3 regions of the Pseudomonas sp. NPDC090755 genome follow, and region 2 is predicted to be linked to each of the others. Evidence: riboswitches for the same ligand, from Rfam matches in the RefSeq annotation. Region 2 holds a riboswitch; each other region holds the start of a gene.
What was found. Region 2 has a riboswitch for cobalamin ahead of ACIQUS_RS20980 (TonB-dependent receptor). Riboswitches for the same ligand answer to the same signal wherever they lie in the genome.
Positions count from the first base shown of each region.

Region 1: it holds a riboswitch for cobalamin, as region 2 does, so the genes downstream of both, cobO (cob(I)yrinic acid a,c-diamide adenosyltransferase) here and ACIQUS_RS20980 (TonB-dependent receptor) in region 2, are expected to answer to the same signal.
Region 3: it holds a riboswitch for cobalamin, as region 2 does, so the genes downstream of both, ACIQUS_RS12395 (CbtB-domain containing protein) here and ACIQUS_RS20980 (TonB-dependent receptor) in region 2, are expected to answer to the same signal.

Region 1 covers NZ_JBIVXC010000019.1:60,245-67,842, reverse strand. The annotation lists gene cobD (threonine-phosphate decarboxylase CobD) at 1-778, opposite strand, end outside; gene cbiB (adenosylcobinamide-phosphate synthase CbiB) at 771-1,679, opposite strand; gene bluB (5,6-dimethylbenzimidazole synthase) at 1,679-2,326, opposite strand; gene ACIQUS_RS22685 (cobyrinate a,c-diamide synthase) at 2,323-3,618, opposite strand; gene cobO (cob(I)yrinic acid a,c-diamide adenosyltransferase) at 3,615-4,226, opposite strand; cobalamin riboswitch at 4,393-4,618, opposite strand; gene ACIQUS_RS22675 (hypothetical protein) at 4,768-5,346, shown strand; gene ACIQUS_RS22670 (C40 family peptidase) at 5,448-5,978, opposite strand; gene ACIQUS_RS22665 (C40 family peptidase) at 6,114-6,746, opposite strand; gene hda (DnaA regulatory inactivator Hda) at 6,863-7,567, opposite strand.
Region 2 covers NZ_JBIVXC010000016.1:104,488-112,085, reverse strand. The annotation lists gene ACIQUS_RS20995 (hydroxymethylglutaryl-CoA reductase) at 111-1,343, shown strand; gene ACIQUS_RS20990 (mevalonate kinase) at 1,504-2,412, shown strand; gene mvaD (diphosphomevalonate decarboxylase) at 2,409-3,410, shown strand; cobalamin riboswitch at 3,471-3,678, shown strand; gene ACIQUS_RS20980 (TonB-dependent receptor) at 3,787-5,928, shown strand; gene ACIQUS_RS20975 (LysR substrate-binding domain-containing protein) at 6,023-6,940, opposite strand; gene ACIQUS_RS20970 (tartrate dehydrogenase) at 7,039-7,598, shown strand, end outside.
Region 3 covers NZ_JBIVXC010000006.1:245,334-252,931, forward strand. The annotation lists gene ACIQUS_RS12355 (type II secretion system protein) at 1-65, shown strand, start outside; gene csgE (curli production assembly/transport protein CsgE) at 62-457, shown strand; gene ACIQUS_RS12365 (curli assembly protein CsgF) at 454-873, shown strand; gene ACIQUS_RS12370 (CsgG/HfaB family protein) at 901-1,743, shown strand; gene ACIQUS_RS12375 (DUF1272 domain-containing protein) at 1,830-2,069, opposite strand; gene cobM (precorrin-4 C(11)-methyltransferase) at 2,136-2,882, opposite strand; gene ACIQUS_RS12385 (cobalamin biosynthesis protein) at 2,910-3,311, opposite strand; gene ACIQUS_RS12390 (CbtA family protein) at 3,317-4,009, opposite strand; gene ACIQUS_RS12395 (CbtB-domain containing protein) at 4,020-4,205, opposite strand; cobalamin riboswitch at 4,303-4,530, opposite strand; cobalamin riboswitch at 4,591-4,789, shown strand; gene cobW (cobalamin biosynthesis protein CobW) at 4,885-5,952, shown strand; gene cobN (cobaltochelatase subunit CobN) at 5,956-7,598, shown strand, end outside.

The DNA of each region.
Region 1 (7,598 bases), on a different contig from region 2:
AGAGCACGCTCGCCAGACGCTGGCTGGCCTCGGCGCAGCGAATGACCTGCTGCTGGTGCGCAGCAGTGTCGAGCAGGCAGGCCTGGCCAAGGATGCGGGTCGGCCCGCTGACGGTCCAGGGTCCCAGCAACTCGGCGAGTTGCAGCAACAAGGCGCGCTCGGCCAGGACAAAGCCCAGGCGCACACCGGCAAGGCCGAAGAACTTGCCGAACGAGCGCAGCACGATCAGGCCGGGGCGATCGGCGTGGGTGGCAATGCTGTGCGACGGGGTGTTGTCCATGAAGGCTTCATCGACCAACAACCAACCGCCTCGACTCACCAGGCGGGCATGCCAGGTGAGCAGCTGTTCGGCTGGCAGCAGACGGCCAGTGGGATTGTTCGGGTTGACCACCACCAGTACATCGAGGCTGTCGAGCACCTGCTCGACCTGCTCTTCCCGCAGCTCGATCAGTTCATGACCGGCGCGCCGCCAACCCTCGGCATGCTCGGCATAGCACGGCGACAACACCCCGACCCTGCTGCGGGCACGCAACTGCGGCAAGGCCTGGATCGCCGCCTGGGAGCCGGCGACCGGCAGCAGTGGATTGACGCCGTAATAAGCGGTCGCCGCCTGCTCCAGGCCGTCATCGGTTTCCGGCAGGCGCGCCCAGGCACGCAACGGGATCTCGGGAATGGCAAAGGACCAGGGCGCGATACCGCTGGACAGGTCCAGCCAATCTTCCCGGGGGATGCCGTAGTGCTGTATGGCGCGTTGCAGGCGCCCGCCGTGTTCAAGCATAGAGTTCCGCTCCCAGGCACAACAGCAGCAGCCACAACCAGACACCCTTGCAGACCAGGCGCCAGCCACGTTCGATGGCGTCGGCGTCGGCCACCGGGCCTTCGCCCAGGCGCGTGCGCTCATGCAGTTCGCCGTGATAGACAGCAGGACCACCCAGCTCCACGCCGAGCGCCCCCGCCCCTGCCGCCATTACCGGGCCGGCATTGGGGCTGTCCCACAAGGGCGCCTGGCGCCGCCAGCAACTCAGGGCCAGGCGGGTCTTGCCGAGCACGGCGTAGGTCAGGGCCACCAGCCGTGCCGGAATATAGTTGAGCACATCGTCGATGCGCGCCGCCGCCCAGCCGAAACGCTCGAAGCGCTCGTTGCGGTAGCCCCACATGGCGTCCAGGGTGTTGCTCAGGCGATAGAGCACCACGCCCGGCGCGCCGGCGACAATGAACCAGAACAAGGCGGCGAACACCGCATCACTGCCGTTTTCCAATACCGACTCGGTAGCGGCCCGGGCCACGGCGGTTTCGTCCAGTTCGCGGGTTTCGCGACTGACCAGGTAGCTGACGCGCTGACGCGCTTGCTCCAGGTCACCGCTGCGCAAGGCGCTGGCCACCGGGATCACATGTTCGCCCAAGCTGCGCAGGCCCAGGGCGCAGTACAGCGCCAACACGTCCACCAGCCAGCCGATATAGGGCAACCAGGACAGCAGCGTGATCAGCAGCGTCAGGGGGATCACCGCCAGGAACCAGGCGGTGACGCCATGGCTGCGCCAGCCACGCCCCCCGGCATTGAAGCGCTGCTCCAGACGCCCGGCCAACCGACCGAACGCCACCAGTGGATGCCGACGCTGGGGCTCTCCCCACAGCGCATCCAGCGCCACGCCGGCAACACTCAGCAACGCCACACTCATCAAGACTCTCCCCACTGGTTTTCAAACAACATGTCGCTCAAGGGCCGCACCGTGGTCCAGCCTTCGAGGGCCAGCATCGGTGCCGGGTAGAACGCCTGGACCGGTCCCAGGCAAAGAATCGCCAGCGGCTTGGCACCTGCCGGCATGCCCAGCAGCGCTGCCAGCGCCACCGGCTCGAACAGCGACACCCAGCCCATGCCCAGCCCTTCGGCGCGGGCCGCCAGCCAGAGGTTCTGGATGGCACACGACAGCGATGCCAGGTCCATTTCCGGCAAGGTCCGGCGACCGAAAATGTGTTTCTCGCGGTCATCCATCAATGCCGCCACCAGCAGTTCGGCGCAGTCGTTGATGCCTTCCACCTTGAGCTGCATGAATTCGTCGGAACGCTCACCCAGTGCCTCGGCAGTGCGCACCCGCTCTTGCTCCACCAGACCCTGGATGCGCTGGCGCAGGTTGCGGTCGGTGATCCGGATGAAACGCCAGGGCTGCATCAGGCCGACACTGGGGGCCTGATGCGCAGCTTGCAGCAGACGCGCGAGCAGTTCGGGCGCCACGTCACCCTGGATGAAATGGCGCATGTCGCGGCGCTCGCCGATCGCGCGGTACACCGCAGCGCGTTCGGCTTCGGTGAAGGCCTGGTCGCTCATGGTGCCAACAGCGCCGCCGACGCCCGGGGATTGGAGGCGAAATAGAAATGCACGTAGGACGCCGTCAGCCGCCCGCAGCGATAGATCGCCTCGGCACCACGGCCGCCATTGGGGCTCTGGCCACGGGCAATCGGCTCCAGCGCGGTACTGGTCAGGGAGTGGTGATAGGTGTGCCCGCGCAGGTTGCCTTCGGGCAGCTCCACCGCCTGCAGGGCCAGGGCGGCCAGGCGCTTTTGCATCACCGCTTCGCCCTGCAGCAGGCCCAGCAGCTCGGCGCGCTCACCGGCCACATCGGTCAGGGCATCGAGCAGGTAGAGCATGCCGCCACATTCGGCGAGCAAGGGCTTGCCCGCCTGGTGGTGGGCGCGAATGGCGCTCAGCATCGGTGCATTGGCGGCCAGCGCCCGGTGGTGCAACTCCGGGTAGCCGCCCGGCAGGTACAGGCTGTCCGCCACGGGCAGGCAGGTGTCATGCAACGGCGAGAAGAACACCAGCTCGGCGCCCATGGCCCGCAGCAAGTCGAGGTTGGCGCCATAGGTGAAGGCAAAGGCTTCATCCCGGGCCACGGCGATGGTCACGCCGTCGAGCAGGGGCGCTGTGTTCAGCTCACTCGGCGCCGCGAACGCCACCGGTGGCGGCAATGACGATTCACAGCTGGCGCCCAGGGCGTCGGCAGCCGCGTCCAGGCGCAGGTCCAGGTCATTGAGTTCACTGGCCTGGACCAGGCCCAGGTGGCGGCTCGGCAGTTCGATGCCGGTTTCCCGCGACAGGCCGCCATACCAGCGCAGGCCCTCGGTCAGGCTGCCTTCGAGCAACTGGGCATGACGCAGGGTGCCGACGCGGTTGGCCAGCACCCCGGCAAACGGCAGGTCGGGCTGGTAGCGCGCAAGGCCCAGTGCCAGGGCGCCGAAGGTCTGGGCCATGGCCGTGCCATCGATCACCGCCAGCACCGGCACGCCGAAGTGACGCGCCAGGTCGGCGCTCGACGGCGTGCCGTCGAACAGGCCCATGACCCCTTCGATCAGGATCAGGTCGGCCTCGCCCGCCGCTTCCCACAACAGGCGCCGGCTCTCCTGCTCACCGACCATCCACAGGTCCAGCTGGTAAACCGGTGCACCGCTGGCCCGCTCGAGAATCATCGGGTCGAGAAAGTCCGGGCCACACTTGAACACCCGTACCTTGCGCCCCTGGTTGCGGTGCAGGCGCGCCAGGGCGGCGGTCACCGTGGTCTTGCCCTGCCCCGATGCCGGCGCGGCGATCAGGACCGCCGGGCAGTGCCGGGTCTGACTCATAGCTCGACGCCCTTCTGGGCACGGATACCGGCCTGGAAGGCGTGCTTGATCATGCCCATCTCGGTGACCGTGTCAGCCAATTCGATCATCTCGTCCTTGGCACCGCGGCCGGTGACGATCACATGCTGCATGGGCGGGCGGGCCTGCAGGTCACTGAGCACCTGGTCTAGGTCGAGGTAACCATGCTTGAGGGCGATGTTCAGCTCATCGAGCACCACGAAGGCGATGTCCGGGTCCTGCAGCATTTGCCGGGACACGGCCCAGGCGGCTTCGGCAGCGGCGATGTCGCGCTGGCGGTCCTGGGTTTCCCAGGTGAAGCCCTCGCCCATCACGTGATAACGCACCTGCTCGGGAAAACGGCGGAAGAACAGCTCTTCACCGGTGCTGTTGCGACCCTTGATGAACTGCACCACGCCGCACTGCATGCCGTGGCCCATGGCCCGGGCCAGCATGCCGAAAGCCGAACTGCTCTTGCCCTTGCCATTACCGCTGAGCACCAGCAGCAGACCGCATTCGTTGGGGGCGTTGGCGATACGCTCGTCGATTACCGCCTTCTTGCGCTGCATACGGGCCAGGTGGCGTTCGTCACGCTCGGTGGATTCAGTCATCGAAGCTCTCCGCAAACCACTGTCGACCGATCCACGACGAGCGTAGCAGCACGAGGCTGTACAGGTTTCGTGGCCAAGGATGGGCGACAGATGAATGGATTAGGCAGACGGAGAAGCGCGCAGGGCCGCGGCACGAGGCCGAAGAAACCGCGCATCACCCTCCGTGATGCCGTTGACTGTAACAGGCCGGTCTCCGGGCTTGTGAGCGGGGACAAGGACACCCGGGGTCGCGCGCCTTCCCGGGTGTCGACACCCAGTGGCCATGCGCGGCCTTGACTCACCTACCGTTGCGGGGGCAGCGCCGGATTCGCGCGCCTTTGCGCGCCCACCGGCTTCCCTGTTTCACCCTGTCAGGCCACAGCCCACAGAGCACCTGAAACAAGTCGCGAAGGTTAGAGGGTTGCACCGGGAGCGTCAATGAAAGGCACCCTACCGGCCTGGATCAATAGCGACCTGATCATCTTGTGTCACCCTGACATCAGTGATATCAAATAGCCACAACCCGGCTGTACTCGATCACAATGATAAAGGAGAGAGCAGCATGCAAGGCCTGATCATCAACAACACGCGTCTGGAATTCCTGCGTCCGGTGCTGGAACGCTGGGTCGAGTGCATCGATCGCTTCAACCAGGTCCTGGGCGATGGCGAAGCCGCCTACTGGCACGGCGCCCAGGCCAACCTCGGCCTGCTGTCGGCAGCGGCCTGGCAAGCCGAGCTGGTCACCCTGGCGCAGCACCAGAGCAAGAAACAGCGTGATGATGGCGACCGCGACGGTCGCTGCGACCTGTACATCGCCAGCCGCGAAGAAGCCGTCTACCTGCAGGCCAGCCAGCGCTGGCCACGGATTGCCAGGCTGGACCTGGCCAATGCCCTGGCCGAAACCGCACAGGCCGCACGGCTGGTCGCAGCGCCAAGCCAGCTGAAAGTCGCCGCACTGTTCGCCAGCCCCTGGAAAGCCGGACAGCACGCCAGCCCCGAAGAACTCCAGGACCTGGTCGACGACCTGCAGAAACACACCGCCTGCGCCATTGCCTGGTACTTTCCGTACGCCTACCGCAAGCTGCACAACGAAGCCGGGCAGTATCACCCCGGGGTCGCCCTGCTGCTCAAGCAGGCCTGAAGTCCCCAATCGCAGGCTTCGCCAGCGCCTACAGGGCTACACCTGCCTGTGGGAGCCGGCGAAGCCTGCGATGCAAGGCGAAGCCTTACCGATGAGGTGGCTCAGGGAACACGCGCCAGTGCAGGCGGCAGGACCCGCTTGGCATTCAGATAGGCTTTCTGCCAGTAGCTGTTGGCCAGGTAATCCAGACGAACGGTACCACCGGTGGCCGGCGCGTGGACGAAACGCCCTTCCCCGACATAGATCCCGGCATGGCTGACCTGGGACCCGCCATTGGTGGCAAAGAACACCAGATCACCCGATTGCAGGTCATTGCGCTCGATGTTCGGTGCGCGGATGCCGATCATTTCCCGGGTCGAGCGCGGCAAGGAAATGCCCGCTGCGTCACGGTAGACGTAACCGATCAGGCCACTGCAATCGAACCCCGAATCCGGTGTGTTGCCACCCCAGCGATAGGGCGTACCCACCAGTCCCAGAGCCCGAAACAGGACATCATCGGCAACCGGGGAAAAGTAAACCTGAGGCGCCATGACCACAGGCTCGACCACTTTGGGCGGGTTCGGGGCATGGCTTGAGCAGGCACCGAGCAGTGCCAGCAGGGAAAGTAGAGCGAAGCGCGCCTGAATCGCCATGGTCAGAACATCCTGTCTGAAGCCGTCCCGGGGATGAGCCGGAAAATAGTTGAGAAATTAGATTAGACGCTTTCTATAAACACGCACGGCGACGCGCTTTTCAGCTACGTCGCCGTGGGATTGCAAGGCTCATGATCAGTTACGCGAGATAACGGTCTCGGTCGGTGCCATGGCCAGTGCACGTTTGGCTTCGATGAAGGTCTTGCTCCAGTAGCGGTCACCGAGCTTGTCGATGCGTACGCCACCGCTGCGGCGGCTACTGGAGTGGATGAACTGATCGTCGCCCAGGTAGATGCCGGCATGGCTGACACGCCCACGGCCATTGGTGCTGAAGAACAGCAGGTCACCTGGCTTGAGGTTGTTACGGGCAACCAGTGGCGCATTCACGTTGATCATTTCGCGGGTCGAACGCGGCAGCTTCAGGCCAGCCTCTTCGCGGAACAGATAACCGATGAAACCGCTGCAATCAAAGCCCGACTGCTCGGAGGTGCCACCGAAACGGTAACGGGTACCGATCAGCGACATGCCACGCTCGAGGATGTTGTCGGCCAGTGCCGGCAGCTGGTAAGGCTTGCTGCTGGCGAAATTCTGAAGATCTACTTCGGTGGCCAGCTCTTCCTCGAACAGCGATGCGCTGGAGGATTTGGCCGAGGCCTGGGTGGCTACCGGTTGTTGAACCTGCTGCTGCGAAACAGGGCCATGGGCCGCGCAGCCAAAAAGCAGGGTCACAAGTGCGAGGGGCACGAGGGGTGCGAAGCGCTTTAGCATGGGCACGACCGTGTCTTTTGATTTAGTGAAGGCGAGACTATGCCTTCTATCGCATCGATTTGCAAATTCAATCGAAAAAAATGTGACTTTTATGTGCCGAGGCTCTAGCGCCTGCCTTACCAGCCTAAAGTTTCTTTCAAAAACGGGATGGTGAGCTTGCGTTGTGCCTGCAACGAAGCCTGATCGAGGCGCTCGAGCAAGTCGAACAGGGCACTCATGCTACGCGTGCCACGGGTCAGGATGAAATGCCCGACCTCGTCGGTCAGGTGCAGGCCACGACGCGAGGCGCGCAATTGCAGGGCGCGCAGCTTGTCTTCGTCCGACAGCGCACGCATCTGGAAGATCAGCGCCATGGTCAGGCGCGACTTGAGGTCGGCGAGCTTGATCGGCAGTTCCCGTGGCGAACTGGAGGCCGCCAGCAGCAGACGCCGGCCACTGTCACGCAGGCGGTTGAACAGGTGGAACATGGCCTCTTCCCACTCTGGCTTTCCGGCAATCACATGCAGGTCGTCCAGGCAGACCAGTTCGTACTGTTCCAGGTTATCCAGCAGTTCGACGCCGCGGTCGAGCAGTTGCGCCAGTGGCAGGTAGACAGCGGGCTCGCCCAGTTGCTCGAAGCGCAGGCAGGCGGCCTGCAAGAGGTGGGTACGACCGACGCCCTGCTTGCCCCAGAGGTAGATCAGGCTTTCGGTCCAGCCGGCGTCGGCTTCGCAGAGTCGCTCGACGTAGCCCAATGCGGCGGCGTTGGCACCCGGATAGTAGTTGATGAAGGTGGCGTCATCACGCAGACGCACACCCAGGGGCAACTGGATCGGTTTCATGCTGGCTGGGCGGATCCGAAGAACCACAAGG
Region 2 (7,598 bases):
ATCGCGGGCTGCGCCCGCTCCCCCCTGTCATTTTTGTCAGTAGCGCGCCACGTCCAGCTGTACCAACATCGTCGTAGATCCAATGCCTTCAAGCGATGGAGACGATTGACGTGAAAGCACCGTCGGCAACGTACAAAAAGGAACTGGTCAACGCGCTGGTGAAGGGTGAACTGCACTTGCATCAGTTGCCCAGGGACCTGCCAACTGTCGAGGTTGCCAAGATTCGCCGCGAGGCATTGCAACAGCTGACCAATACCTCGCTGCACGCTACAGGTGACTACACGTTCGACCCGCAAAATGCCAAATGCGAGAATTTCGTCGGTGCCGTCCAGGTACCTGTCGGTGTGGTCGGGCCGGTGGTCGTCCATGGTCAACATGTAGGCGCCGGGGAAACGATCTACGCGCCGCTGGCAACCACCGAAGGTGCACTGATCGCCAGTGTCGCCAGAGGGTGCAGCGCCTTGCGCGAAGCCGCAGGCGCCATTGTCCGGGTCGAAGAGGTCGGCATCACGCGGGCACCGGTTTTTCGCACCAGCGGGATCGTGCAGACCCAGGCCTTTCTGGCCTGGATCAGCGAGCACTACCAGGACATCAAACGCAGTTGCGAAGCCAATAGCCGGTTCCTGGCGCTGCTGGACATCACCCCGGCGGTCGTCGGCACCACCATTTACCTGCGGTTCAGATTCAGCAGCGGCGATGCCATGGGCATGAACATGGCGACACTGGCCTGCGACCAGGCGGTCGCGCAGGTGATCGTGCCTGGTACCGGCGTGGCGTGCATTAGCATCTCAGGCAACTATTGCGTTGATAAAAAGCCTGCTGCCATCAACTTCATCAGTGGCCGCGGCAAACGTATTTTTGCCGAGGCCTGCCTTGGTGCCGACATCCTGCGCAACACCCTCAAGACCCAGGCCGACGCCCTGTGCGAGGTGCAATACCGAAAAACCTTGCTGGGTTCCATCATGGCAGGGGCTTACGGCTGCAATGCGCATCACGCCAATATCCTTGCCGCCTTCTTTCTGGCCACCGGCCAGGACCTGGCCCATACCGCCGAGGGTGGCATGGGCATCACCTGTATCGAACCCCGTGAGCAGGGGGCCGTGTACATTTCCGTCTCGCTGCCCGATGTACCGCTGGCGACGATCGGCGGTGGCACGGGGCTGTCCACGCAGCGTGAAGCGCTGGCACTGATGGGAGTCCGGCCGGGTAGCCGTCCCCCCGGCGTTGATACCCTGCGTCTGGCGGAAATTCTCGGTGCCCTGGTGCTGGCCGGAGAACTCTCGATCCTCTCGGCCCAGGCCGCCCACCACCTGGCCCAGGCGCACAAGCGCCTGGGGCGTTGACCCGATGAACCAGGGCAGCATCAGCGCAGTGGCGCCCGGGAAAATCATATTGATGGGCGAGCACGCCGTGGCGCATCACAGCCCTGCTGTCGTTGCCACGCTCGGCCTTTATTGCAAGGTAGGGGTACAACCGAAAACGGCGCAGTTGATCGAGCTGTACTTGCCGGACCTGGGCATACATCGGTGCTATTCACGCCAATCGGTGCTGGATTACGCCCTGCAGGCACGCCAGGCCTGGCAGGCCTATCGGTGCCGCCCTGACGCGCATACGTTTCGCGCCTTGAGAGGTCAGGCAGGTGACCATCTGGTCAAATGCGCAGTCGGTGAAACCCTGCTGCACCTGGGGCACGGATTCAACCAGGGCATGAAGATCGGCGTGCGCTCGCAGATTCCCATCGGCGCGGGCATGGGCAGCTCGGCCGCCTTGGCGGTCTCCATACCGGCAGCGATCATCAGTCACTTCACACGCCAAGCCGAAGTCGCGCAGGTGCAGCATCTGGCCCGCCAGATCGAGCAACGCCAGCATGGCCTGCCATCCGGCGTCGACCATCGGACCATTGTCCACGGCGGCGTAGCGAGCTTCATGCCCGCAGCAGGCGATGACTTGCAGCTCTGTCCCCTTCGCGACGCGGGTGCCGTGTTGAACGAGCTGCGGCTCTATAACACCGGTACCGCCAACGAAAGTACCGGGGCTGTAGTGACTGCCGTGAGCAAAACCCTGCAGGACGAACACAACCCCCTGCTTCAATCGATGCGCCAGACCACCCTGGCGTTCATGGCGCTGCTGCAGGCTCCGCGCGTTGATCGCGCTCGTTTGTGTGCACTCATTCGTGACTATCAACGTGCCCTTGAAGCCCTCGGCGTCGTGCCTGGCCCCGTTCAGGCGTTGATCAGGGAAATCGAAAAAACCGGTGGCGCGGCGAAGATCTCCGGTGCCGGTGCGCTTTCAGGATCGAGCGCAGGCCTGCTGCTGGTGCTCGCCCCCCTCACTGCCGCCCCGCTGCTCAAGGGCCTGAGCGCAATCGAGGCCCCCCTCGCGGTCGAGGGCCTCTGTGTGCAACGACCATGAGCAAGATCAGTGTGTCCTCTCCCAGCAACATTGCCTTGATCAAGTATTGGGGCATGAGCGACGCCAAACGCACACTGCCCGCCAACAGGTCGCTGTCGATGACCCTGAGCCGCTGTGTCAGCCTCTGCACCCTGGAAACCCTGGGCGATTCGAGCCCTGACGAAATCTACTGGTGCGGTGCAGACGGCATACTCGAACCCGCTGACCCAATCATGCGCCTGGGCATCGAGCAGCATGTGCGACGACTTCGACAGTGCAGTGATTTCTGGCAACCGCTGCGTATCGCGACCACCAACACCTTTCCAACCAGCGCGGGGATCGCCTCCTCCGCTTCGGGGTTCTCTGCGTTGGCATTGGCGTTTGCCTCGCTGTCCGGTCAGCTACCGTCAACCGACCGGCTCAGCGGGCTGGCGCGCCTTTCCGGCTCAGGATCCGCGGCCCGATCGGTACTCGGCGGTTTCGTCACATGGCCCGGTGATGCCGACGATCCACAGAGCGCGGCCCGGCAACTGGCATCCGCCGCTCATTGGCCACTGCACGACATCATTGCGGTAGTCGACGGCTCAGCGAAAACAACCAGCTCGAGGATCGGTCATCAGCGCGCCGTGAGCAGCCCTTTCTACCAGAGGCGCCAGCAACTGCTGGTGGAACGCTTCAGAAACCTCCAGCACGCCATCCTGGCCCGTGATTTTGCGCGTGTTGCCGACATTGTCGAGTGCGAGGCCATCGAGCTTCACCTGATCGCCATGTCATCCGTCCCGCCGCTGTTCTATTGGCAACCGGCAACCCTCTCGGTGTTCTACCGGGTTCAACAACTTCGACGTGACGGCCTCGATGCCTGTACGACCTTCGATGCCGGCCCGAACGCCCATGTGCTCTGCACGCCCGAGCATTATCCCGAGGTCCTTGCGGCAATTAGGGAGCTCGATGGCGTGCAACACATCATCCAGGATCGGATCGGCGAAGGCCCGCAGGTACTGACCCAGGCGCTTTTCTGACCCCTGGGCCTGCGCCGCAACATTCTCCCAAGTCGTTGACTGCAAAGACATTCGGTGGTCAGATGCGCGCCAGTTTCAGGTGTCCTGCGCCGCCGTGCGCAGGGTGAAACGGGAAGCCGGTGCGTCACATCAAGTGATCAGTCCGGCGCTGCCCCCGCAACGGTAAGCGAGCGAAGCCTTCGAAACACCACTGTGCCGCGGCATGGGAAGGTGAAGGCCTTCACGACCCTCGCAAGCCCGGAGACCGGCCTGAAGCTTCGTTTGGCAACCCCGCGGTGGGCGGGCGCAGGCCGGTTTGCGCTCGCCTGTGCGCGCGCGATTCCTCCATGCGTTGTTCCCTCCGGGATTCATTTCTTCCTGTTCAATGTGGAACGACATGTCCCGTAACTCCAAGCTTCACACCCTGGCAGCCAATGCCCTGGCGCCTTGCCTTGCATTGTCCCTGCCGACCTTCGCCCAAGACAGCGAGCCGACGCCCCTGGCCCTGCCCTCGACGGCCATCACCAGCAGCAGCGACACCTCGCCGATCAACCTGGCCACGCCCCTGCCGGCCGGCTCGCGCCTGAACCTCAGCGCCCTGGACACCCCGGCCAGTACCAGCAGCCTCAGCGCCGAGGTCATCGAAGGCCGCAACAACCTCACCGTGCAGGACGCCGTCAGCCGCTCGCCGGGCATTACCTCGATCGCCACGCCGGGCAACGGCAACACCGCCCTGTCGGCACGCGGCTTTACCGGACACGACTCGGTGATGACCCTGTTCGACGGCTCGCGGATGTACACCGGCGCCGGCACCCAGACCTTCCCGGTGGACCCGTGGATGGTCGAGCGCATCGACATCATCCGGGGACCGGCCTCGGTGCTCTACGGCGAAGGCGCCACCGGTGCGGTGGTCAACGTGATCCCGAAAAAGCCCTTCGCCGGCGAGATCAGCAACCACCTGCGCCTGGGCTACGGCAGCTACGATCGCCAGCAACTGGGCCTGGACAGCGGCGGTTCGCTGAGCGAGCGACTGAGCTACCGGCTGACCCTCGACCGCCAGCAAGGCAACGGCTGGGTTGACCGCGGCGACTCGCAGAACCTGGCCATGAGCGCCGCCCTGCGCTTCGATGCCAGCGACACGTTGAGCTTCACCCTGGCCCACGAACGCGGCGATGCCGAGCCGATGAACTACTTCGGCACGCCCTTGATCGACGGCCATTACCGCGACAGCGTGCGCAAGAAGAACTACAACGTGCGCAACGACGTGCAGCGCTACCACGACGAGTGGACGCGCCTGACCAGCGACTGGACCCTGAGCGATTCGCTCAGCGCCAGCAACCAGCTCTACTACATCAAGAGCCGCCGCCACTGGCGCAATGCCGAGGATTACACCTGGGACCCTGGGCAGGGCCTGCTCGAACGCGGCAGCTATCTTGAGATCAAGCACCACCAGGAACAGCTCGGCGACCGCCAGAGCTTCACCTTCGACCACTCGCTGTTCGGCCTTGCCAGCAAGACCGTGGTGGGTGCCGAGTACAACCGCATCCGCTTTGGCATCGACAGCAACTCGCCCTACACCGACATCGGTGGCGACTTCGTCGACCCGTGGAACCCGGCGCCTGGCGACTTCCACAGCCAGGACCCGACCCGCCCGCAAACCCACAGCACCACCCGTACCTTCGCCCTGTTCGCCGAGAACCGCACACAGCTGTCGCAGCGCTGGTCACTGGTGACCGGCATCCGCCGCGATCAGAACCACATCGACCGCACCGACCTGATCAATGACTCCCGCACCGACCGCAGCCTCGGCGGCGGCAACTGGCGCGCCGGGCTGGTGTTCGCGGTCACCGACGAGCTGTCGTTGTACGGCCAGTATTCCACCAGCGAAGACGGCGTCAGCGACCTGATCACCCTCAGCCCCGCCCAGCAGAATTTCGACCTGACCGAAGCGAAGCAGACCGAGTTCGGCCTCAAGCAGCTGTTCTGGGAGGGTCGTGGCGAATGGACCCTGGCGGCCTATCACATCGTCAAGAAGAAACTGCTGGTCGACAACCCCGTCACCCACCAGAAGGAGCAGGCCGGGCAACAGACCTCCGACGGCCTGGAAGCGACCCTGGAACTGGCCCTGGCCAACCAGTGGCAGGTCTCGGCCAACGCCTCGGTGGTGCGTGCCAGATACGACGACTTCGAGCAGACGGTGGGTGGTGAGTCGGTCTCCCGCGCCGGCAACCGGCCGAGCAACGTGCCACGGCGCACCGCCAACCTGTGGGTGAACAAGGGCCTGGGCCATGGCCTGGAGGCCGGCATGGGCCTGCGTTATGTCGATGAGCGTTATGCCGACACGGCCAATACCCAGACAGTGCCGGGCTTTACCGTGGTCGACGCCAACCTGGGCTGGCAGGTGCTACCTGATGTGCGGTTGGGGTTGCAGTTGAACAACCTGCTGGATCGCCGATATGCAGCGACGGCGCACAGTGGCGAGCAGTGGATCATGGGCGAGCCGCGGTCGTATCTTGCGACGCTGGATTACAGCTTCTGAAGTGATTGAGGGCTGCGTTGCAGTCATCGCCGGCGATGCCGGCTCCCACAGGATGGCGGCGTTTCTGTGGGAGCTGGCATCGCCAGCGATGAGGTCAGCCCAGATCCGGCAGACTGTACCGTTCGGCAAAGTACTGCCGGAAAAACTCCACCGCCACCCGCACCTTGGCCGAACTCGCCAGCGGCGAGGTGTACACCGCCCAGATATCCGCCGGCTGGTGATAGTCGCCCAGCACCTGGACCAGGCGCCCGTCTGCCAGGCTGTCGTGCACATCCCACCACGAGCGCAGCAAGATCCCGCGCCCATCCAGGCACCACTGGTGCGCCACTTCGCCGTGGTTGCTCGACAGGCTGCCGGTGACCCGCACGCTTTCCTCCCCCGCCGGGCCTTCCAGTTGCCAGACGCCGAAGGGGTGGTCGCGCTCCTTGATCACCAGGCAATCATGGCTGGCCAGGTCCGCCAGTACCTTGGGCGTGCCGCGCCGGGCCAGGTAGGCCGGCGCGGCGCACAGCACCCGGCGGTTGCGGGCCAGCGGCTTGGCGATCAGGTTCGAGGCGATGATGTTGCCCACGCGGATATCGAGGTCGACCCCTTCCTCGATCAGGTCCACCAGCCGGTCATGCACGTCCAGGCGAATATCCAGGCGCGGATACCGCTCGGCCAGCTCCGACAGCGCCGGGGCAACGAAGCGCCGCCCCAGCCCCAGGCTGCTGGCGATGCGCAGCTGCCCGGCCGGCTCGCGGTGCTGGGCGCTGATGTCGTCGCCCATGCGCTGCACCGCATCGAAGATCTGCTGGGCCCACTGATAGACCCGCTCGCCCTCCTCGCTCACCGTCACCCGTCGGGTGGTGCGGTGCAGCAGGCGCACGTCGAGGGTTTCTTCGAGCACGCGGATGCGCTTGCTGATAAAGGCCGCCGACATGCCCAGCTCGTCGGCCACGGCAGCGAAGCTGGCGCGCTTGGCCACCTGGATAAAGATATTGAGGTCGTCGAGGCTCGGTAGATTATTCACGGTTCGTGCACTAAGAATCTATGAATGGCGAGATTATCTCTGAATCAAGCCCTTATAGCATGGTCCGCACCTGTTCCCTAGACAACGAGTGCGCCCCCATGAGCAAGACTTTCAGAATCGCCGCCATCCCCGGAGACGGTATCGGCAACGAAGTGCTTCCCGAAGGTATCCGCGTGGTCGAGGCCGCCGCGCGCAAACATGGCCTGGACATCAGCTTCGAATTCTTCGAGTGGGCCAGCTGCGACTACTACCTGGCCCACGGCAAGATGATGCCCGACGACTGGTTCGAGCAGCTCAAGGACTTCGACGCCCTGTATTTCGGCGCGGTCGGCTGGCCGGACAAGGTCCCGGACCACATCTCCCTGTGGGGCTCGCTGCTCAAGTTCCGCCGCGACTTCGACCAGTACGTGAACATCCGCCCGGTACGCCTGTTCCCCGGCGTGCCATGCCCGCTGGCCGGCCGCGAGCCGGGCGACATCGACTTCGTGGTGATCCGCGAGAACACCGAAGGCGAATACTCGTCCCTGGGCGGGCGCATGTTCGAAGGCACCGATAACGAGTTCGTCCTGCAGGAGTCGGTATTCACCCGTCGTGGTGTCGACCGCATCCTCAAGTACGCCTTCGACGTGGCCCAGACCCGTGAGCGCAAGCACGTGAC
Region 3 (7,598 bases), on a different contig from region 2:
AGAAAGCCTTCGCCGACACCGCCGCCGGCGCCCGCAAGGGCATTGCCCAGGGAGACGGACCATGAACCGCCGCCTTACCGCCTGCGCCTTGGCCCTGGTGCTGCTGGCAGGCACCGCCCGCGGCGGCGCCGAGGACGAGATGATGGGGTTTATCGTCGACAACACCATCTCGCACATCGGCCACGACTTCTATTACAGCTTCGCCGAGCGGCTGCGTGCCACCAGCCGCCTGGATTTCAACCTGGTGGTACGGGAGCGGCCGGACGCACGCTGGGGCAGCCTGGTGACGGTCGAGTACGAGCAACGTGTGGTCTACCGGCGGTTCCTGCCACCCAACACCACAGAACTGAAGGATGCCGCCTATGAAGCGGCTGACCTGGTCAAGGCGCAGATCATCCAGCGCAAGCTGCAGATGATGCTGCAGGACACCACTGATCTTGAGAGGGATGAGCTATGAACAACAAAAACACCTGCCGCCTGGCCTCCCTGGTCTTGCTGGCGGCCCTGGGCAGCCAGGCCCAAGCCACCGAGCTGGTCTACACCCCGGTCAACCCGGCCTTCGGCGGCAACCCGCTCAACGGCACCTGGCTGCTCAACAACGCCCAGGCCCAGAACGACCACGACGATCCGGCAATCAAGGACAGGGCCTCGGCCTTCGCCGGCACCTCGGCCCTGGAGCGTTTTACCAACCAGCTTGAGTCGCGTCTGCTGTCGCAACTGATGGACACCATCAACAACGGCAACACCGGCAGCCTGCAGACCGACGCTTTCATCATCAATGTCATCGACGATTCCGGGGCGTTGAGCATTCAGGTCACCGACCGGGCAACCGGCGAAATTTCGGAAATTTCGGTCAACGGCCTGAACCCTTGACGGGTGGGGCAATGGGGAGCGACAGCCATGAAACGATTTCTGACCGCAGTATTGATGTTGGCCGCGCTGCAAGGTTGCAGCCTGCGCGAACCGATGCCAGCCGAACAGGACGCGGATATTCCGACCCTGACACCACGGGCCTCGACTTACTATGACCTGATCAACATGCCACGGCCCAAAGGCCGGCTGATGGCCGTGGTCTATGGCTTTCGCGACCAGACCGGGCAATACAAGCCGACCCCGGCCAGTTCCTTTTCCACTAGCGTCACCCAGGGCGCGGCGAGCATGCTGATGGATGCCCTGCAGGCCAGCGGCTGGTTCATGGTGCTGGAGCGTGAGGGGCTGCAGAACCTGCTGACCGAGCGCAAGATTATCCGCGCTTCGCAGAAAAAGCCCGATACCCCGGTGAACATCCAGGGTGAGTTGCCACCGTTGCAGGCGGCCAACCTGATGCTCGAAGGCGGCATCATCGCCTACGACACCAACGTGCGCAGCGGCGGGGAGGGCGCGCGCTACCTGGGTATCGACATCTCCCGCGAGTACCGGGTCGACCAGGTGACGGTCAACCTGCGGGCGGTGGATGTGCGCAGCGGCCAGGTGCTGGCCAACGTCATGACCAGCAAGACCATCTACTCGGTTGGCCGCAGTGCCGGGGTGTTCAAGTTCATCGAGTTCAAGAAACTGCTGGAAGCCGAGGTGGGCTACACCACCAACGAACCGGCGCAATTGTGCGTGCTGTCGGCCATCGAGTCGGCGGTGGGGCACCTCCTGGCCCAGGGCATCGAGCGGCGCCTGTGGCAGGTGGCCGGCGATGGCAGTGGCGACAAGGCGGTGCTGGACAAGTACCTGAGCCAGTATCAGGTGCCATGATCGTTGGCGCAGGGGCCCCTGTAGGAGCGGGCTTGCCCCGCGATTGCGATGTGTCCATTGCATCGCATCGCGGGGCAAGCCCGCTCCTACACGCAACCCTGTTCTTTAACGATACGCTTGGTCGATGCCGGATACTTCACCAGCTTGGCCGCCGCCCGCGCCGGTCGCCTGACCAACTCACCCCCGCAGTTGGGGCACTGGCCTTTGAGCTGGCGCTCGTTGCAATCGACGCAGAAGGTGCATTCGAACGAACAGATCAGCGCCTCCTGGCTGTCGCCAGGCAGGTCGCGACCACAGCATTCACAGTTGGGGCGCAGTTCGAGCATGATCAGGTCCTCTGAAGGTGGGCGGAACCGGCAGTGTGCTACCAGGCCGATCCCGCGACAATACCTTCAAGGACGATACAGGTGGGCATGACTGGCGCGGTACAGCGCCGACTCTGAAAAACTGTCACTGGCCAGCACCCGTCCGACCAGAATCAGCGCCGTGCGCCGGAAGCCCTTGGCCTCCACCTGCCGGACAATCCCGTCCAGGGTGCCGAGCACCCAGTCCTGGTCCGGCCAGGTGGCGCGGTGCACCACGGCGATCGGGCAGTCGCCGCCATAGTGCGGACGCAGCTCCTCGACAATCCTGTGCAGGTGCTTGACGCCCAGGTGAATGGCCAGGGTGCTGCCATGGCGGGCCAGGTCCGCCAGTTGCTCACCCGCGGGCATCGGTGACTTGTCGCCATAGCGGGTGAGAATCACGGTCTGGGCGATGTCCGGCAGGGTCAGCTCGCAGCCGAGCAGGGCGGCGCTGGCGGCCACCGCAGTAACGCCGGGGACGATCTCGTAGGGAATGCCCAGCTCACGCAAATAGCGGATCTGCTCGCCGATGGCGCCGTACAGGCTCGGGTCGCCGCTGTGCACCCGGGCCACGTCCAGGCCCTGGTCGTGAGCCTCCTTGATGGCCTCGATGATCTGCGCCAGGTGCAGTTCGGCGCTGTTGATGACGGTCCGGGCGCTGTGCCCTTCGAGTACGGCAGCCGGTACCAGGGAGCCGGCATAGATGATCACCGGGCAGCGATGGATCAGGCGCTGGCCCTTGACGGTGATCAACTCGGGATCGCCGGGGCCGGCGCCGATGAAATAGACGGTCATGCGAGGTCCTTGGGAAGAAAGCGCGGATTATCCGCCAACGCCTGGGGCGCTGGCCAATGCCAGGCTGGCGTCGGCCAGCAGGGTACGGGTGACGCACAGCTGCGCCGTGCCTGCGAAGTGCTCGGCCAGGGCCAGCGCCGCGCTTTCGGCAACGCCGTAGCAACCGCTGTGTTGGTAGGCGACCGCTGAGCGATGGCTCAGGCGCTGCTCGAAGGCCGCCAGGTGTGCAGCGCTGAAGAACAGCAACGGTACCTTGAGGTGCCGGGCCAGTTGCTCCAGCCCGGGTTCATCCTGCTTGAGGTCGATGCTGGCCAGGCCCGCGACGGCGTCCAGGGGCAAACCGTGGGCCTTGAGGGTCTGGTCCAGCAGGCTGCCCAGCGTGTCGGCCGGGCAACCCCGTCGGCAACCCAGGCCGACGTACACCTGCATGGTGATCAGGCCTGTTCCGAGCGACGGTACAGCCAGGCGCTGAGCAGGCCCAGGGCCAGCCAGAACGCGGCGTTGGTCAGCAGGGAGGCGACCTTGAACTCGGCTTCCAGTGCTTCTGGAGCAAGCATTTCGTGCACTTCAGGTTGCGGTGCGCCAATCACATGGGGAATCACCAGCAGTACCGCACCCACGACCTTGAACAGCCAGTTGCGGGCAAACGCGATCAGGGCCAGTCCCACGGCGGTGGCGGCAGCGGTACCTACCCACCAGGTCTGGCGCTGGGCCAGGTCGGCTGCGGCGGTGCCCGGCAGTTCGGGCGGCAGGCCCAGGGTCGGCGCCAGGCAGAATACGGCAAAGCCGCCCAGGCCCCAGAGCGCGCCGCTGAGCACGGTCTTTGGCGCACGCAGGGTGTAGAGCGCGGCCAGGATCAGGGCAAAACCGACCGCCACCACCAGGTTGCCACCGGTGGTCGACAGCACGCGCTGCCAGCCATCTTCCGGTGCCCAGGCTTCGCTGTCGTGGTGATGGTCGGCGGCAACCCCGGGCGCGTGCTCGTGGGCTTCGACGGCCGGTGCGGCGCTTTCATAGGTTTCTGCCTGAAGAATCAGCGGCGCGACCCAGAAACTCTGCAGCAGGGTCAGCAGCAGGGCGGCCAGCAGGCCGGCAAAGCCTGCGGTGCGAGCGATACGCTTGATCATCGATGGCTACTCAGTGGCAAGGGAAGGCGGCGCTGTGACGGGTGTCGTGGGCGGCATTGTGGACCGCTTCGATATGCGAGAAGCCGGCGAAATACACCAGGCACAGGCCCAGCAGCGAGGCACCGACGGCAACCCGCAGGCGCTGGCTGAGGCTGGACGGGGTAACGGCGGAATGACTGGCGGTACTGGTACGCATGGCGCTTTCCTCTGGGTGTTGTCGGGCAACAGGCAAGCGCAACAATCCCCTGCACGAGGACCGTCCAGGGGATCAACAGCGCCCGCCCACCGCGGGTTTGTCAGAATCGGAATTGGGCCGGTCTCCGGGCTGGCGAGGGCAGGCTGATAGCCGGGCCACAGGCGTCACCTTCCCATGCCGGACTACGGGCACAGTGGTTCTGACGCTTTTCTCGCTTACCGTTGCGGGGGCAGCACCGGACTTGTCGGGCCTGTCGATCGACAGGCACTGACGCACCGGTTTCCCGTTTCACCCAGTCAAGGGCACCCAAACGAATGGCATTAGCAAATCACGGGGGCGACCGGGCGTCAATCGTGACAGCAGTTGACCGCTCACCGGGCACTGCGTAGCCTAGCCGCTTCGAGGTTCTTCGGCAGCGGCCGAAGCTAAGACGGGAACGCGGTAAAAGCCGCGGCTGCCCCCGCAACTGTAAGCATTGAAGCGTTCGACACAGCCACTGCATCGCTGCGGGAAGGCGTCGTTCGACCGGCCCATCGGCCGGTGCAGTGCAAGCCAGGAGACCTGCCTCGAACAGTTTCCGACATTAAACCGGGCGGGGTGATCCGGTGGCGAACGCGCCCAGGTAAACGTACCTGCGGCTCTCGTCGCGCATGCCCGCCATCCTGCCAAGGGCATCGACATGAAAACACTGGCCAAACTCCCCGTCACCATCGTTACCGGCTTCCTCGGCTCGGGCAAGACCACGCTGCTGCGGCACATGCTCGACAACGCCCAGGGGCGGCGCATCGCGGTGATCGTCAACGAGTTCGGTGAGCTGGGCATCGATGGCGAGATCCTCAAGCAGTGCAGCATCGGCTGCACCGAGGAAGAGGCCAGCGGCCGGGTTTATGAACTGGCCAACGGCTGCCTGTGCTGCACCGTGCAGGAAGAGTTCTTCCCGGTGATGCGCGAGCTGGTGGCCCGCCGTGGCGACCTGGATCACATCCTCATCGAAACCAGCGGCCTGGCCCTGCCCAAGCCCCTGGTCCAGGCCTTCCAGTGGCCGGAAATCCGCAATGCCTGCACCGTCGACGCGGTGATCACCGTGGTCGACAGCCCGGCGGTGGCCGCCGGCACCTTCGCCGCCTACCCGGACCAGGTCGATGCCCAGCGCAAGCTCGATCCGAACCTGGACCACGAGTCGCCCCTGCACGAGCTGTTCGCCGACCAGCTGGCCAGCGCCGACCTGGTGGTGTTGAACAAGGCCGACCTGATCGCCGCCGCCGACCTGGCCAAGGTCCGCGCCGAGGTGCAGGAAGAACTGCCGCCGGCGGTCAAGGTGATCGAAGCCAGCAATGGCCGCCTGCCACTGGACGTGCTGCTGGGCCTGGGCGCCGAGTCCGAAGTGCACATCGATGGCCGCCGCACCCATCATGATTCACACCATGACGGCGACGACCATGACGATCATGACCATGACGCCTTCGACTCGATTTCCATCGAGCTGCCCGAGGCCGATGAGAGCCTGCTGCTCGACGCCCTGACCCAGTTGGTGGTGCGGCACGGCATCCTGCGGGTCAAGGGCTTCGCCGCCGTGCCCGGTAAGCCGATGCGCCTGCTGATCCAGGGCGTGGGTACCCGTTTCGACAAGCATTTCGATCGCGCCTGGCGCAGCGAAGAGCCGCGTACCACGCGCCTGGTGCTGATCGGCCAGGAACTGGATGCTGCACAGCTGGAAGCGAGCCTGCGCGCCGCCCTGGGCGCCTGATCCATGCACCTGCTGCGGACCCAGCCCGGTGGTTTCGTACCGGACGACAGCATTGCCGACCTCGGCCAGACCCCGGCCGAGCTGGTGATTCTCTGCAGCGGTGACTCGCACCTGGCACTGCTGGCCGAAACCGCCCGGCAGTTGCCCGAGGATTATCCCAGCCTGCGCCTGGCCAACCCTATGCAGGTGCAGAACCACGCCTCGGTCGACCTTTATGTCGACGAGGTGCTGCGCCATGCCAAGGTCATCCTGGTGTCGCTGCATGGCGGGGTGGGCTACTGGCGCTACGGTGTCGAGCAACTACTGGAGCTGGCCAACCGTGGCGTGAAGCTGATCCTGGTCCCTGGCGACGACCACCCGGACCCGGAGCTGACTGGCCTTGGCAACGTACCGGCCGAGCAGGCCGAACGGCTCTGGCACTTTTTGCGCCAGGGTGGCAAGGCCAACGCCCTGAACCTGTTCAACTGCCTGGCCAGCCTCTGGCTCGGGCGCGACTACCCCTGGGCTGAACCGCAGCAATTGCCACGCACGGCGGTTTATCACCCCAACAAGGCCGCTGCCGAACTGCAGGACTGGTTCGGCCAGTGGCAGGTCGAACAGCCGGTGGTGCCCATCCTGTTCTACCGCTCGCACCTGCAGGCGGCCAACACCGCCTTTGTCGATACCTTTTGCCAGCGCCTGCAACAGGCCGGGCTCAACCCCTTGCCGATTGCCGTGGCCAGCCTCAAGGAGGCCGGCTGCCTGGCCCAGGTCGAAGACTGGCTGGAGCAGGTCGACGCCGCGCTGATCATCAACACCACAGGCTTTGCCCAGTCGAGCCCGGAACAGCCCCACCTGCGACCGTTTCGCCGGGACATTCCGGTGCTGCAGGCCATCTGCGCCCAGGACAACGAACCTGGCTGGCAGGCCAGCGAGCAGGGCCTGGGTGCCCGTGACCTGGCCATGCATATCGTCCTCCCGGAGCTGGACGGGCGCATCATCACCCGGCCGATCAGCTTCAAGGACCTGGCCTGGCGCAGCGAACGCAGCCAGTCGGATGTGGTCTGCTACCGGCCCCACCCCGAGCGCATGGACTTTGTCGCCGAACTGGCCCGGCGCTGGTGTGCACTGGCGCAGTTGCCCAACCGCGACAAGCGCGTGGCCCTGGTACTGGCCAACTACCCGACCCGCGACGGGCGCATCGGCAACGGCGTGGGCCTGGACACCCCGGCAGCGGCGCTGAACATCCTGCGTGCCTTGCAGGCCCAGGACTATCCGCTGGCAGACCTGCCCGACAGCGGCACGGCGCTGATCCAGGCGCTGCTGGGCGGCGTGAGCAACGACCTCGACAGCCTCGACCAGCGCCCTTGCCTGCAAAGTATGGCCCTGGACGATTACCTGACGGCGTTCGCCGCCTTGCCAGAGGCTAATCAGGAGGCGGTACGCCAGCGCTGGGGCGAACCGCAGCAAGACCCGATGTTCCGCAACGGTCGGATGATGGTCGCCGGCCTGCGCTTTGGCCTGACCTTCGTCGGTATCCAGCCGGCACGGGGCTATCAGTTGGACCAGAGCGCGGTCTACCACGACCCCGACCTGGTGCCGCCGCATGGTTACCTGGCGTTCTACTTCTGGCTGCGTCACGGCTTTGCCGCCGATGCGCTGATCCA